DNA from 3 places in the Paenibacillus sp. p3-SID1389 genome. Region 1 is predicted to be linked to each of the others. Evidence: predicted binding sites of a transcription regulator. Region 1 holds the regulator's gene; each other region holds the start of a gene.
What was found. The regulator Rex, encoded in region 1, represses fermentation and respiration genes when NADH is low (regulators of the CRP and FNR family bind a similar motif). The targets are predictions, from matches to a motif close to TTGTGAAATATTTCACAA.

Region 1 (4,878 bases):
CGGGCATCACCGATGAGGATGTGAAGGATGCGCCGGAGCTGGACGAAGTGATGATGGAGATGGTTCCACTCCTGAACGACGTCGTGTTGGTTGGGCACAACGTAGCATTTGATTTTAATTATCTGCAGAGCGCCTTGGACAAAACGGGCTACTTGCCGTTCACCGGACGGATCCTGGACACAATGGATTTCTTGAAAATCCTGTTCCCTTCGCTGACTTCTTACCAGCTGGGGATGGTGGCGGCGGAGTTCGAGGTGGAGCATGAGCGTCCGCACCAGGCGGACAGTGACGCGCTGGCGACGGCGCTGATTTTCCTCAAATGCTTGGAGGAATGTGACCGACTGCCGCTGCTGACCTTACAGCGTTTGGCCGATCTGTTTGCAGGTGAGGACAGCGATCTCGGGTGGTTTTTTGATGCCATGGTGCAGGAGAAGGAGCGCGAAGCGCTGCCAAGCGAAGACGGCTTTGTATACTACCGCCAATTCGCCTTGCAGGTTGAAGATTGGCTTGACATTGAAGCGCCAAGGGACAGCACGGAGCGCAATCCGCTGGCGGGCGTGACCTTCGAGCAGTTTATGGAGCAGGTCCGGGAACGATTGCGGGAGCGTTTGCCGCAGTATGAGGAGCGGGAAGCCCAGAACATGATGCTGAATGAGGTCATGCGGGCTTTTGAGGAAGACAAGCATTTGCTTGTTGAAGCTGGAACGGGAACGGGCAAATCCTTAGGATATCTGCTGCCGGCCATTTACCACAGCGTCAAGAACGAAGAGAAGGTCATGGTCAGCACGCACACCATCAACCTGCAGGAGCAGCTTAGGGAGCGCGATGTGCCGTTGTTGACGGAGGTCGTGCCTTTTCCGTTTCGTGCAGCCGTTTTTAAAGGTAGGCAGCATTATTTGTGCTTGCGCAAATTTGAACATAAAATAAATAGAAAAGACTTCTCAACACCTAAAGAAGAGGTGATGACGGCCGCGCAAATGGTCGTATGGCTTACCCAAACGGAAAGCGGCGATGACGAAGAGCTGAATCTCGGCAATCGCGGCGGTGATTTATGGGAGACGGTGGCCAGTGAGTCGGAATCCTGCTTAGGCCGATCCTGTCCTTGGTTCCGCAAATGCTTCTATCATCGCGCAAAACACGAAGCCGGTGTCGCGGACGTGGTCATTACGAACCACTCTAAGCTGTTTACGGACATCCAGGCGGGGCATCAGCTGCTGCCGGGTTACGAGCGGCTGGTTATCGATGAAGCGCATCATTTAGAGGATGTGGCCGGCAAGCATTTGGGGATTCATATGAAGTATTTTACGGTCGTGCATACGCTGACCCGGTTATTTAAAGACAGCAAGACGGGGCAGCTGGCCAACCTTCGCAGCTCGCTTGAAGCGTCGGGCGCGGAGAAAGCCTCAGAATGGTGCTCAGTCATCGACGGAATCTATCCAACGCTGGTGGACGTGAAGGAGAGCTGGGACAAGCTCAGCGAGCTGCTGTTCAGCTTGATGCCTGACCGCAGCGACGCCGCCCCTGGCGATCCCGGGCAATTCGTGTACCGGCTGTTGCCGAATCGAAAACCAAAGGATTGGGAGACGCTGACCGCGCTCGAAAATCAAATTTACGTAGGTCTTGGCGACGTGCTTCGGAAAGGGGAGCGCCTCCTGTCCGAAATCCGAGAAGAGCAGGACGATTATGCAGCGGAGAGCCTGATCACCGATATCAGCGGCTTGTTTAAAGATTTAGCCGGGGAACGGGAAGCGCTGCGCTTCTTCATGAAGTTGGAGAGCGAGGACACCGTCTATTGGATGGAGGCGAACGGGAACTTCCGTAGCCGGTCGCTCCAGATGTATGCGGTGCCGATTGACGTCAGCGCTCAATTGAAGCAATTTTTCTTCGACCGGAAGAAGAGTGTCGTTATGACGTCCGCGACTTTATCGGTGGATAAATCGTTCCAATATATGATCGAGCAGCTTGGCTTGACTGAGGCGGCGGAAGAGGATCGGTTGATCACAGCGATGCTGCCCTCGCCGTTTAACTACCGCGATCAGGCGTTGCTGGTGATCCCGCGCGATTTTCCAAGTGTGAAGGGCAGCGTGGGGGATGACCATTTCATTCATACGCTGGTGCAATCGCTGGCGGATGCCGCGGTGGCGACGCAAGGTCGCATGCTGGTGCTGTTTACATCCTATCGGATGCTCAGGCAGGTGTATGACCCGCTGAAGGAACTGCTCGCAGCGGAGGGAATCACGGTGATCGGGCAAGGGATGGACAGCGGCAGCCGCACCAAGCTGACCCGACGGTTCCAAGGGAACAGCGCATCGGTGCTGCTCGGGACAAGCAGCTTTTGGGAAGGGGTGGATATTCCTGGCGAGGCGCTGACCAGTTTAGCGATCGTACGCTTGCCGTTCCAGCCGCCAAACCACCCGCTGATGGAAGCGAAGAGCGAACGCCTGCAGCGGGAGAAGAAGAATCCATTCATGAAACTGTCCGTCCCGCAAGCGGTTATCCGCTTTAAGCAAGGATTCGGACGACTTGTCCGCTCGTCGCAGGACCGCGGCATCGTGATCGTTTATGATACCCGGATCCTGGAATCTTATTATGGAAAATATTTCTTATACTCTTTGCCCGGACCGAAGATGGAGCATATGCCATTAACTCAGATGGTTCCGCGCATCTCGGAATGGTTAAATCCCGAAGCCTAAGCCGCTTCATAGATCGCATTGAAGAATAGGGGGAACAAGCATGAAGTCAGATAAAATTTCGGACGCTGTCGTCCGCAGACTGCCGGTTTACCTGCGTTTCTTAAATGAACTCAGCCGACGGGAGGTGCCAACGGTGTCCTCCCAGGAGCTCGGACAGAAGCTGGATCTCAATCCGGCGCAAATCCGTAAGGATTTGGCTTATTTCGGCGATTTTGGCCGGAAGGGGATCGGCTACGATGTCGCTTATTTGATTGAAAAAATTCAACAAATTCTCAATCTGGACCAACAGATTAACGTCGCGCTGGTGGGTGCCGGGAATCTGGGGCAAGCCCTTTCGAATTATAATGCGTATTTGAAGGATAATATGAAGATTGTTGCGGTGTTCGACGCTTCACCGGCTAAGATCGGCAAGCAGATCAACAACATCACGATTCAGCCGATCGAAGAGCTGGCGGAAACCGTCCGGGCGAAAAATATCCGCATCGGCATCATCACCGTGCCGGATACGGAGGCGCAACGCGTAGCGGATGAGCTGGTTGCCGCCGGAATCGGTGCGATTCTGAACTTCGCGCCAACGATTCTGAAGGTTCCGCCGGAAGTTCGGATCCATGCGGCTGACTTCACTACTGATTTGCTGAGCTTGGCTTACTACTTGGAAGACGGAAAGGAAACAAGCAACGTATGAGTCGTAAATGGTTAATTAAGAACGGGACGTTTGCCGTCTTAAATGCGGACCGTCCTGTAATTCACGGATATATGCTCGTTGAGGGCGATACGATCAGCTATATTGGCGAAGAGCGCCCGGAAGGCGTGGAAGGCGCCGAAACGTTGGACGGCAAAGGGTTGTTGTTCCTGCCGGGCCTGATCAATACCCATGGCCATGCGGCGATGTCGCTGCTGCGCGGCTATGGGGATGATATGGTGCTGCAAACCTGGCTGCAGGAGAAAATGTGGCCGATGGAAGCCAAATTTACTGCGGCGGATGTGTATGCCGGTACGGCGTTATCTGTGTTGGAAATGCTCAAGGGCGGGACGACGACGTTCCTGGATATGTACGATCACATGGACGAAGTGGCCAAAGTCGTGGAGGAATCGGGTATTCGCGCCGTGTTGATGCGCGGGGCCATCGGGTTGTGCTCCCCGGAAGAGCAAGATCAGAAGCTCAAAGAAGCGATCGCGTTTGCTCAGAACTGGCACGGCAAGGCAGAAGGCCGCATCACCACGATGATGTCGCCGCATGCACCATACACCTGCCCGCCAGCCTTTATCGAGAAATTTGTGCAAGCTGCCCATGATCTCGATTTGCCGATGCACACGCATATGTCGGAGACGCGCGCCGAGGTAGAGCAGAACGTTAACGATTACGGCGTCCGCCCGGTAGAACATTTGCTGAAGCTGGGGATGTTCTCCCGCCCGACCCTGCTTGCCCACGCTGTGCATTTGACGGACGAGGAAATCGACATCTTGGCAGCGCACGGCGTTACCATCTCGCATAACCCAGGCAGTAACCTGAAGCTGGCCAGCGGGGTCGCCCGCGTACCGGAACTCCTGAAGAAGGGCGTAGTTGTATCGCTGGGTACTGACGGTCCGGCGAGCAATAATAACCTGGATATGCTGGAGGAGATTCGTTTGGCTGCGCTGATTCATAAAGGCGTATCCGGCGATCCAACGGCGGTTCCTGCGCTGGAAGCTCTGAAAATGGGGACGGAATACGGCGCGAAATCGGTCTTCTTGCAAAATACAGGCAAGCTGGCTGCTGGCATGAAGGCGGATATCATCGCCTTAAATACGGAGCAAGCCCATTTCCTGCCGAGAACGGATTATATCTCCCATACCGTTTATTCCGCTGGCGCCAAAGATGTAGAGCATGTCTGGGTCAACGGTAAGCAGGTAGTCAAGCACGGTGCTTGTCTGACACTGGATGAAGAACGCATCCGCTACGAGGCGCAAGCGGCGTTTGAGGGACTGTTGGCACGATAATGAGCGGCGCGCGGTTTCCTGAAGGAGGCTGCTTGCTTAGGAAGGGAAAGGAAGAGTAGCTTGAGGAAGCGAACGAAATGGATCCTGCTGTCCCTCGTGATTCTGTTGATCGTGCTCCTGGGTCTCCACCGGTTTTATCTATACATTCATGAGGATACGTGGAAAGCCGAAAGAGCCGCTATCCAGCAGGCGAAGCAGGAGACGG
Region 2 (4,878 bases), on a different contig from region 1:
GTCGATCAGCCGAATGACCTCCTGCGGATTCAGCGATCCTGGAGCCACCGACTCGTTATAATGCGGCACCTTTCGCTGCCATCCGGCCGTCTCCTCAGCCCAGCGGGTCGACTTGGGCGGGATCGCGCACGCATTTAACTTCCGCAGCAGGTCCCCGATATCTCCGCACAGCCCCAGATCAACAGGAATGTTCTTGTCCAGCTCAGCATCATCGATGTCCACATGGATCTTCCAGGCATGGGGAGCGAACGACTTAGCCTTGCCGGAAAGTCGGTCGTTGAGCCGCGTTCCTAGACATATCAGCAGATCGGCGTGATGCACCGCCCGGTTGGCGGCATACGTGCCATGCATCCCGAGCATCCCGAGATAGAGCGGATGGCGGGCAGGGAAGGCCCCGATGCCCATCAGCGTAGTCGCCACCGGAATTTGCGTGGTTTCTACAAGCTGGAACAGCGGCTCGGCCGCACCGGATGCCACGGCGCCGCCCCCGACAACGAGCACCGGGCGCTCGGAGCTTTCGATCTTGCTCGCAATCAGCCGTACGGCCTCCTCATCGATCTGGGTTGAAGGCACGTAACCGCGGATGTGGATTTCGGCAGCCGGACTCAAGTTGGTTTGAGCGGTCATGATGTTCTTGGGCAGATCGATCAGGACCGGCCCCGGTCGTCCCGTGACAGCGAGATGAAAAGCCTCTTTGATGATTCTAGGCAACTCGCGGATATCCATCACGGAATAATTATGCTTGGTCACGTCCATCGTCATGCCAAAAATGTTGACCTCCTGGAAGCTGTCCCGACCGATCAGATCAGTCGACACCTGACCGGTCAGCACGACCATCGGGACCGAGTCCATGTAGGCGTTGGCGATCCCTGTGACCGCATTGGTTGCGCCTGGTCCGGAGGTGACGAGCGCAACCCCCGCCTTCCCCGTCACGCGGGCGTAGCCGTCCGCCGCGTGTACGGCTGCCTGCTCATGCCGGGTCAGAATATGCCGGATCTCTCGGCAATCGTACAGCGCATCGTAAATAGGAATTACTGCCCCGCCCGGGTATCCGAAGATCGTATCGACCTGTTCCGCAAGCAGGCAATCGATTAACAGCTCCGCTCCGCTTCGGGCGGAGGTTAACTTGGATTCTTGGATGTTTCTCATTAGGTCAGACCTCCCGGTGGAATTTTGACTATTTTATCGCGGGAGATTCGCTTGTGGAGTGATCCCAGTCATAATTCGTGGGACGCCTTGGCCGGAGGAAGCAGAGAGGCAGCGCCCAAACGTAAAGATCTGCTCGGCCGCTCGCCGAAAGGTGTAAATGACGGAGACGGGTTCGTCTTCATTAGTCACATTGGCGAGGTGTATCCAAGCGGGTTCCTGCCAGTTAGCTGCGGGAATGTCCGGAACGCTTCATTGGTGGATATTTATCGGAACTCACCGATCCTTCGGGAGCTGAGGGACAAATCCTTGCTGAAGGGAAAATGCGGCGTCTGCGAATTTAAGGAGCTGTGCGGAGGTTCAAGAGCGAGGGCTTATGCGGTTACCGGCGATTATTTGGAGAGCGATCCGTATTGCGCATATATTCCACGAGGATTTTCACAACAACAAAAATAATAAGGAGGCCGAGCGGCCTCCTTTTCTTGTTCTGCAAAAACCTAAGCTTGAATCGGTTCAAATGTCACCTTCCAATGATCCGCTGCCAGTTGTTCGCATTCATGACGGTAGCCCTTACCTTCAAGCACCTTCAGGAGCGGGACGGGCTTCATTGTGGCGTGCAGAACAAGGCTGTCACCCTCCTGCAGCTTCCCAACCGTGTCCATAATAACGCTGAACGGCTCTTCGCCGCGGCGAAGAATCGGCCGAACGTCGAGTTCAACGATCTGGTTTGCCATTTATGGATTCACCTCCACGTCCGTCCGTTCGGCAGCAAATGCTTGGCAGAGCCGAGCTGCACCGCTGAGTCCCTTCATGCCGCCGTACAGCGTATAGAAGAACGAGTCCGGCGCATCCAGCGAGAAGGACAAATACTGCTTTGGATCGATCCCCAGCATTTTTTCAAACAAAGCGGAAGTATCGTAGGCATAGAAACAGAAATAGGTGTATTGGAATTCCGGCATTTTTTCCGCGATGGTGAGGATCTCGCTGGCATAGCGTTCCAGATTGCTTTCCGCTTCCTCAATCATCCGCAACGCATCCTCGAGCTCGACGGCAATCTTAATCGTTTTCTCATCGACAACCGTAATCGTTGCCATAGGGCATTCCCCCTGCTTAGTTTTTGCCGATTTTCACCTGGAACATCTCTGGCCCCTGCTCAATGTACTCCCAAGTGAAACCGCCGGGATGCATGGCCTCGAACTGAAACCGGAGCGGTACCGGGTCATGGTCGTTAATCAGCAGCATCGCTTCCCCCGGCTCCAGGGAATTAAAGGTTGCAAAGATGGTCTTATGCTTGAGCTGCGGCGGATATTCGGTGGCGTTGACAGTAGCTTTGAATTGACTCATGGGAAGTCCTCCTAAATGTTTAGAATTTAACGATTCGCCCCCATTATAGCAACGGACTTGAGCGGGATTGTGATATCAGTCACAAGATGCGAAACCGTCAAAAATTTCTCGGCGGATTTGTCCGGAAGCTGCCATGAATCAAGTGATTTCTGTCACTTGGGTGCCGATGCCGGACGATTATAATGTGCGTAATTTGAATTTGATGGCTCACGATTAGAAGGAGGAACCGATAACATGCGCGTCCGAGATTACATCCCGAATCAACATGGAGCCTGGGCCATGCTGATCGTTCCGTTTCTGTTTGGCATGCTCGCCTCTACCCCCGGGGCGATCCACGGTTTGTTGTTTGTGTGCTGGCTTCTCATTTATCTGTTTATGTTTCCTTTGCTGCAATGGATTCGGAGGGGAAAAGCCAAGACCAAAGCCAAAGCCGACCGATACCGCAAGCCTTTGCTGCTCTACGGTGCGTTGCTGGTCCCTGCGGCGCTCACTTTGGTCCTGCTTCGCCCCGAGGTGCTGAAGTTGGCTCTCCTGTTCGTGCCGCTGTTTGGGGTGAATGCCTTCTATGCCAAGCAGAAGCGCGAACGCGCTCTGCTGAACGACATCGCGGCGATCGTGCAATTCAGCTTGATGGTGTTTATCTCGTATCAGCTTGGAGGAGGAACCGATCTTCGGCTCGCCACGGAACTGTTCCTGATCAGCACGTTGTATTTTGTAGGGACCGCTTTTTACGTGAAAACCATCATCCGTGAACGGAATAATAAGCGATTCTATTGCTACTCCGTAGCCTACCACGTTATGCTGATGATCTTGGCCGTATGGCTGCTCTCTCCGGCGCTGTGGATCGCCGCATTGATCCTGCTGGCTAGAGCGGTCTGGTTTCCGCGGACGGGGATTACCGCCAAGCAGTCCGGCATGCTGGAAATTGTCTATTCTGTTATCGTTCTTGCCGCCTTCTGGATGACCTACGCCTGAATGTGTATAATGAATACAGAATAGTACAGATTCGGGCAGGGGGTATAACAGTTGGAGGGACCGGAAGAAAGCGTAACAAAACACGAACAGCTGCTCCAACATATCGAAGGACTCAAGATTGGAACGAAAATCTCCGTGCGCAAGCTGGCCAAAGCGCTGGGGGTAAGTGAAGGTACCGCCTACCGGGCGGTGAAGGAAGCGGAGAATCTCGGGATCGTCATTACGAAGGAACGGATCGGCACGGTTCGCGTGGAGAAGAAGCCGCGCAACATCTCGGACCAGCTCACCTTTGGCGATGTGGTTGAGATCGTCGAAGGTCATGTGCTGGGCGGCGGAGAAGGATTGAACAAAACGCTGAACAAGTATGTCATTGGCGCGATGAAAATCGATGCCATGGCCAGATACATTGACGCCGGCAGCCTGCTGATCATCGGGAACCGCGATAATGCCCATTCACTTGCCCTGGAGCAAGGCGCCGGGGTATTGATCACCGGGGGGTTCGGGACGAGCCGCGAGGTGAAGACGCTGGCGGACAAGCTGGCATTGCCGATCATCTCCTCGCGTCACGACACGTTTACCGTCGCATCGATGATTAACCGGGCGTTATTTGACCGTTTGATTAAGAAAAAAATCATGCTGGTGGAAGACATCGTCAGCCGCAAACCGCGGGTGAGCATGCTGAAGGCGACCAGCAACATTTCCGATTTTGATCAGTTGTCTTTAGAGACGGGGCAGCAGCATTTTCCGGTGGTGGACGAGTGGAACCGGGTCATCGGGATCGTCAGCCGGAAGAACGTCGAAGAGCTGAGCGGCGACCAGCCGATTGAGAAATGCATGACCCGCCATCCGATTACCGTTGGCCTGCAGACATCGCTCGCTTCGGCAGCGCAAATCATGGTCTGGGAAGGGATCGACTTCTTGCCTGTCGTGGACCGCAACCGGAAGCTGGTCTCGTCGGTGACGCGCCGCGAGGTGCTGCAAGCGATGCGGGACGTACGGAATCAGCCGCAGCTGGGCGAAACGTTTGAGCACTTAATGTGGAACGGGTTTGCCGAGGAACGGGACGAAGAGGGGAAATTGTTCTTCCGCGGAATGATTACGCCGCAGATGGCGACTGATTTGGGGACGATCTCGCATGGGGTCCTGACCTCGCTGATGACCCAAGCCGGACTTCGCGCGGCCAAAGACGCCAGCGGCGGCGACTTTGTGGTCGATAACCTGACGACCTATTTCGTCCGTCCGGTGCAAATTGAAAACCCGGTGGTTATCACCCCCGTATTACTGGAGATGAGCCGCCGGGCTTGCAAGCTGGAAATTATGTTAACCTATCAGGATTCGCTGGTTTCGAAGGCGGTCATGACGCTGCAGTCCATCGACCATGCCTAAGCAGCGGAGCGGGGATCCTGCATGCAA
Region 3 (4,878 bases), on a different contig from region 1:
GACTATGAGAACGGGATGATCGTGATCAAAGATCTGGTCATGCTGCAAGATATTTGCCACTGCGAGCTGTGCCCGAACGAAATCTGCCGCATTTAACCGCCTAGTACTCCCCCCATATTCGGCGTTAGTTCTAGCGATTTGAACCGTCCCTTGAGTGCAGGGCGGTTTTTTTGCTTTCTATTAACGTGTAACGTGAAAAAAAATCCCCCAATCCTCTTCGCTCCCCAATGAGGTTGGGGGATACATATGTGGTTATGAGCCCTATGCTTTCTTGCGCATGGGGGAAATGAACCAATATGCCATTGCGACGAATACCGCACCGCCCCCAAATCAAACTTGCCTCATGCTTCAAAAATAGCGCGGCGACCTTCCGATCACCGCGCTGTCGATAGCCGCACTACGCTTGCTGCAAAGCAGCAGCGGCAATGTAGACCTGTTCGTCCTCCACCTTGACCGGGAACATCGTGACCTGCCCGGTATCCGGTGCTTGAACGAGCCCGGTGGTCAGGTCGATTTTCCAATCATACAACGGATCATACAGATAATGACCCGATACGATCCCCTCGGCCAGCGGTCCGCCCTTTGGATGCGGATTTTGGTTCAGCGCCGCAAAAATCCGGCCATCCGATGTTCGGAACACGGCAATTTGCAGGCCGGCCACTTCCACGACACGCCCGATTTGCAGCAGAAAATCCTCCAAGGCACCAACAGGATAAAACGTTTCGCCCTTACTCTCCATACTCATGCACCATGACCCCTTTCTCTAGGACGCTGTATTACAGCTGGCTGCTCACTTCTAACGAGTGATACAATTTGCCAAGCTGTTCGTTGTCGTTCAGCACTTTTTTCCATGGATCGGATACTTGCTTCAAAGCAAATTCAATCCGTTCCATCAGCGCTTTGCGGTTCTTCACATCGTCAACGATAACCGAGCGGATATGCTCAAGGCCCATCCGTTCCACCCATTCCGACGTTCTCTCCAGGTAGTTGCCGGTTTCACGGTAGTACTGCATCAGCGCGCCGCACACTTCAATCAATTCCTCATCGGTTTTCACCTTGCACAGCGAGTCCGCCAAGCGCGGCTTGATCCCGCCGTTGCCGCCAATGAAAACCTCCCAACCGCCGTCATTGCCAACGATCCCGATATCTTTGGTGCACGACTCGGCGCAGTTACGCGGGCAGCCGTTAACCGCCATCTTAAATTTCGCCGGGAAGTCCAGCCGCTCGAATTTGCGCTCCAGCAGCGCGCCCATACCCATTGAATCCTGGGTGCCAAAACGGCAGAACTGCGAACCAACGCAGGTCTTTACTGTGCGCAACGATTTGGCATAAGCATAACCTGACGGCATATCCAGCTCTGCCCACACCTTCGGCAGGTCCTCTTTCTTCACGCCGATCAAATCCAGCCGTTGTCCGCCCGTGACCTTGACCACCTTGACATTGTATTTCAACGAAACATCGGCGATTTTCTTCAGATCTTCCGGCGTTGTGACGCCGCCGTACATCCGCGGCACCACGGTATACGTGCCGTCCTTTTGAATGTTGGCATTCATCCGTTCGTTGACGAAACGCGAAGCTTTTTCATCTTCATGGGTATCCGGGTAGATCATGCCTAGATAGTAGTTAATCGCCGGCCGACACTTCGAACAGCCTTCCGGCTGCGTCCATCCGAGCACATTCATCACTTCTTTGGTTGTCTGCAGCCCTTTCGCTTTAATCTCGGCAACGATCTCGTCCCGGCTAAGCGTAGTGCAGCTGCAAATCCCCTGTTTCGCCGATTGGGTAAAGCCATCGCCAAGCACATATTGCAGGATCTGCTCGACGACCGGTTTACAGCCGCCGCAAGATCGAGTCGCTCCGGTGCTCGCTTTAATTTCGTCGACCGTCGTCATCCCTTGATTTACGATGCAGTCCACGATCGTGCCTTTCGTCACCCCGTTACAGCCGCAGACGATTTCCTCATCGCTCATCGTTTCGACCGATGCCTTCTTCTTGGTGCCGCCGCAGCAGCCCCCGCCCATCAGCGATTCGTACAACTCATCGGTCATCTCCGCGCCTTGCTTAATCAGCTTCTGCAGCTCAGCCGAATCTGTGATATCCCCGAACAGCACTGCCCCAACCAGCTTGCCGTCCTTCAGCAAAATTTTCTTATAGGTGCGTTTCCACTCGTCCTTGCTGACGATCACTGTATGCTCCGGTCCATCGATAAATTCACCGGTGGAGAATACATCCACGCCGGAAATTTTGAGCTTGGTCGATACGACCGAACCCTCATAAGGCGCGGTATCCACGCCGCTGATATGCTTCGCCAACACCATCCCCTGCTCGAACAAAGGCGCAACCAGACCGTAACAAACCCCGCGGTGCTCCGTACATTCCCCCACAGAATACACACCTTCAAGCGAGGTTTGCAGATAGTCGTTCACGACGATCCCACGGTTCACTTCGATGCCGCTGGCTTTAGCAACCGCAACATTAGGTCGGATTCCCACAGCCATAACGACGAATTCCGCCTCCAGCTCCGTCCCGTCGGCAAAGCGCAGGCCGCGAACCCGATGGTCGCCAAACAGCTCCGTCGTTTGTGCGCCCATCTTAAATTTGATCCCTTGCCGCTCCAACTCTGCTTTCAACATGCTCGCTGCCTGATGGTCTAACTGGCGTTCCATCAGATCTTCCATCAAATGTACAACCGTCACGTCCATCCCCAGTTGCACAAGGCCTTTGGCCGCTTCCAATCCCAACAGTCCACCGCCAATGACGGCCGCCTTCTTGTAGGTCTTCGCCGCCTCCAACATTTGCTTGCAGGCCGCGATGTCACGGAAGCCAACGACCCCTTCCTTATCGCTGCCTGGAATCGGCAAGATCAGCGAATTGGAGCCCGTTGCGATCAGCACTTTATCGTACGGGACGCGCAACCCATTATCGGCGACGACCTCTTTGGCTTCGGCATCAATCCGTTCCACTGCAGTTCCGACATGCAGGGTGATCCCGTTCTCTTTGTACCAGTTCAAATCGTTCAGCACGATATCGTCCAGCGTTTTGCTGCCTTCCAGCACATATGACAGCATAATTCGATTGTAGTTCGGATGCGGCTCGCTTCCGAATACCGTAATGTCAAATTTCGTAGTCAACTTCAGGATTTGCTCTACCGTGCTGATTCCGGCCATTCCGTTACCGATAACAACTAGTTTCTCTCGTTCCATTCCCATATCTTTAGAATGCCTCCTCCAATAAACACCTGGGTCTCATGCAACTTAGCGATAGTTAAAATTTGAAGTGCTCCCATGCTCCCAGTATACTTTTCAAATAAGGAGGACTTTGTGATTCCATTCACATTAATTGTGAAAATTTTAACATACTTTTGTCATAACTTTTTCAATGTTCTGTAAAAAAATCCGCTCTCCCGGATGATCACCAGGATTACGGATCTCTAAGTTACATCGTACTTCTATTGCGTCGTCAAGGTAATCTCCACGTAGTCTTGCGGCTTTAATCTCATATCCAGGCCATTATCCAGCAGCTTCTTCCCATTCACTTTCAGGATCCATTGCTCGTCCTGCTTAGGGGTATAGCCGCCGACGGAGATAATTGATTTATGGTTAGGGTTAAACTGTACCAATCCACTGTGCTTCAGGAGATCTCGAACGGTGGTGTTATCACTGTATTTATGGACAAAATATTGCTTCTGACTGCCCCCGTCGATAATCAACAGCAAGGACGCCAGCGGCGAGATCGCTTCATAGCTGTCCACCGTCTTGACGTAAACCAGCAGCTTGTCACCCATTTGCAGCTCCTGATCCCAGTTGGTAGAGGCCAGCTCCTTATCATTTAGCCGGGTCCCCCATTCCAACGCCGAATCCAGCGACACCTCCCCCACCGATTGAATGGCGGACTGGTCCTCTGTAAATTTGACAATCCCGCTGCTTGCCAAGGCATGACGTACCGTTAACCCGTCGATATAATCAAAATGCAGGTTACGCGTCACATCAGGGATAAAGGTGCCTCCATCAATCATTAATGTGATATCGTGGGGGTGTTCTACTTCTGTTGTCTGCGTCTCCGCTGGTGTCGGTTGATCCATAATCTGGCCGCGGGCGCACGCCGACGCGATTATGATTATAGTCAGTCCTGCCATACATCCAACGAACCATCGCCATCTGTTAAACATAGCCGCCCTGCCTTTCTCCTCATCATTTTCCCAACTTCGGCCAGATCGTATTCCTTCTTCTTAAGCATACCGGACAAAGTGCAGGTTCTCAAATTTCAGGCTCCCTGATGGATATTGGCAAAAATAAAAAGGCCCCCGTCATCGGAGGCCTGTTGTATGTTCAGATGTCTTACTTAAGTACGTCGTGATCAACGTAGCGTTCGCCGTTCATTTCGCTGATCAACTCAATCGCGACCTTCGCGCCGTCGCCCGCGGTAATGATCGTATGCACGCTTACCCCGGCAACCGTTCCTGCTGCCCAAATGCGCGGAATGCTCGTACGGCCTTGGCCATCCGTAGCAATCACCGTTTTGATTCGAGGTTCGCGGCCTTCCTTCAGCTCCAAACCGATAGCGCTTGCAAGGTCGGTTAACGCGCCGGTGGCCAATATGATATGGGACGCTTCATAACTGCGGCCGGATTCGGTCTTCACCGTAACCGTTGAACCACCGTTCGTATCGATGTCAGTCACTTTCTCTTCAATGAACTTCGCGCCGAATTTCTCCGCTTGCTCCCGGCCGACCTTCAGCAAATCGGGTCCGGAAATGTCCTTCGCACCGTAATGATTCTCGATCCATGCCCGTTTGGTCATACTGGAGTTGCTGTCCAGAACGAGCGTTTCTTTACCTGCCTTCGCCAAGAAAAGTGCTGCACTAGCTCCTGCAGGTCCT

Region 2: a site for Rex is predicted at 2,558-2,575, ahead of M3G15_RS20470 (DUF2249 domain-containing protein). Genes of this name have one in related genera too.
Region 3: a site for Rex is predicted at 3,340-3,357, ahead of nirB (nitrite reductase large subunit NirB). Genes of this name have one in related genera too.

The regions. Positions count from the first base shown of each region.
Region 1 is NZ_JALXVO010000019.1:19,876-24,753, forward strand. It holds gene dinG (ATP-dependent DNA helicase DinG) at 1-2,693, shown strand, start outside; gene M3G15_RS10135 (redox-sensing transcriptional repressor Rex) at 2,734-3,378, shown strand; gene M3G15_RS10140 (amidohydrolase) at 3,375-4,673, shown strand; gene M3G15_RS10145 (cell wall elongation regulator TseB-like domain-containing protein) at 4,734-4,878, shown strand, end outside.
Region 2 is NZ_JALXVO010000082.1:3,134-8,011, forward strand. It holds gene ilvB (biosynthetic-type acetolactate synthase large subunit) at 1-1,149, opposite strand, end outside; partial or broken gene M3G15_RS20455 (SPASM domain-containing protein) at 1,267-1,602, shown strand; gene M3G15_RS20460 (DUF2249 domain-containing protein) at 1,644-1,880, opposite strand; gene M3G15_RS20465 (hypothetical protein) at 1,881-2,240, opposite strand; gene M3G15_RS20470 (DUF2249 domain-containing protein) at 2,257-2,490, opposite strand; gene M3G15_RS20475 (YwiC-like family protein) at 2,725-3,465, shown strand; gene M3G15_RS20480 (DRTGG domain-containing protein) at 3,517-4,851, shown strand.
Region 3 is NZ_JALXVO010000021.1:56,940-61,817, reverse strand. It holds gene M3G15_RS11005 (Crp/Fnr family transcriptional regulator) at 1-96, shown strand, start outside; gene nirD (nitrite reductase small subunit NirD) at 398-745, opposite strand; gene nirB (nitrite reductase large subunit NirB) at 777-3,209, opposite strand; gene M3G15_RS10990 (hypothetical protein) at 3,449-4,081, opposite strand; gene M3G15_RS10985 (FAD-dependent oxidoreductase) at 4,338-4,878, opposite strand, start outside.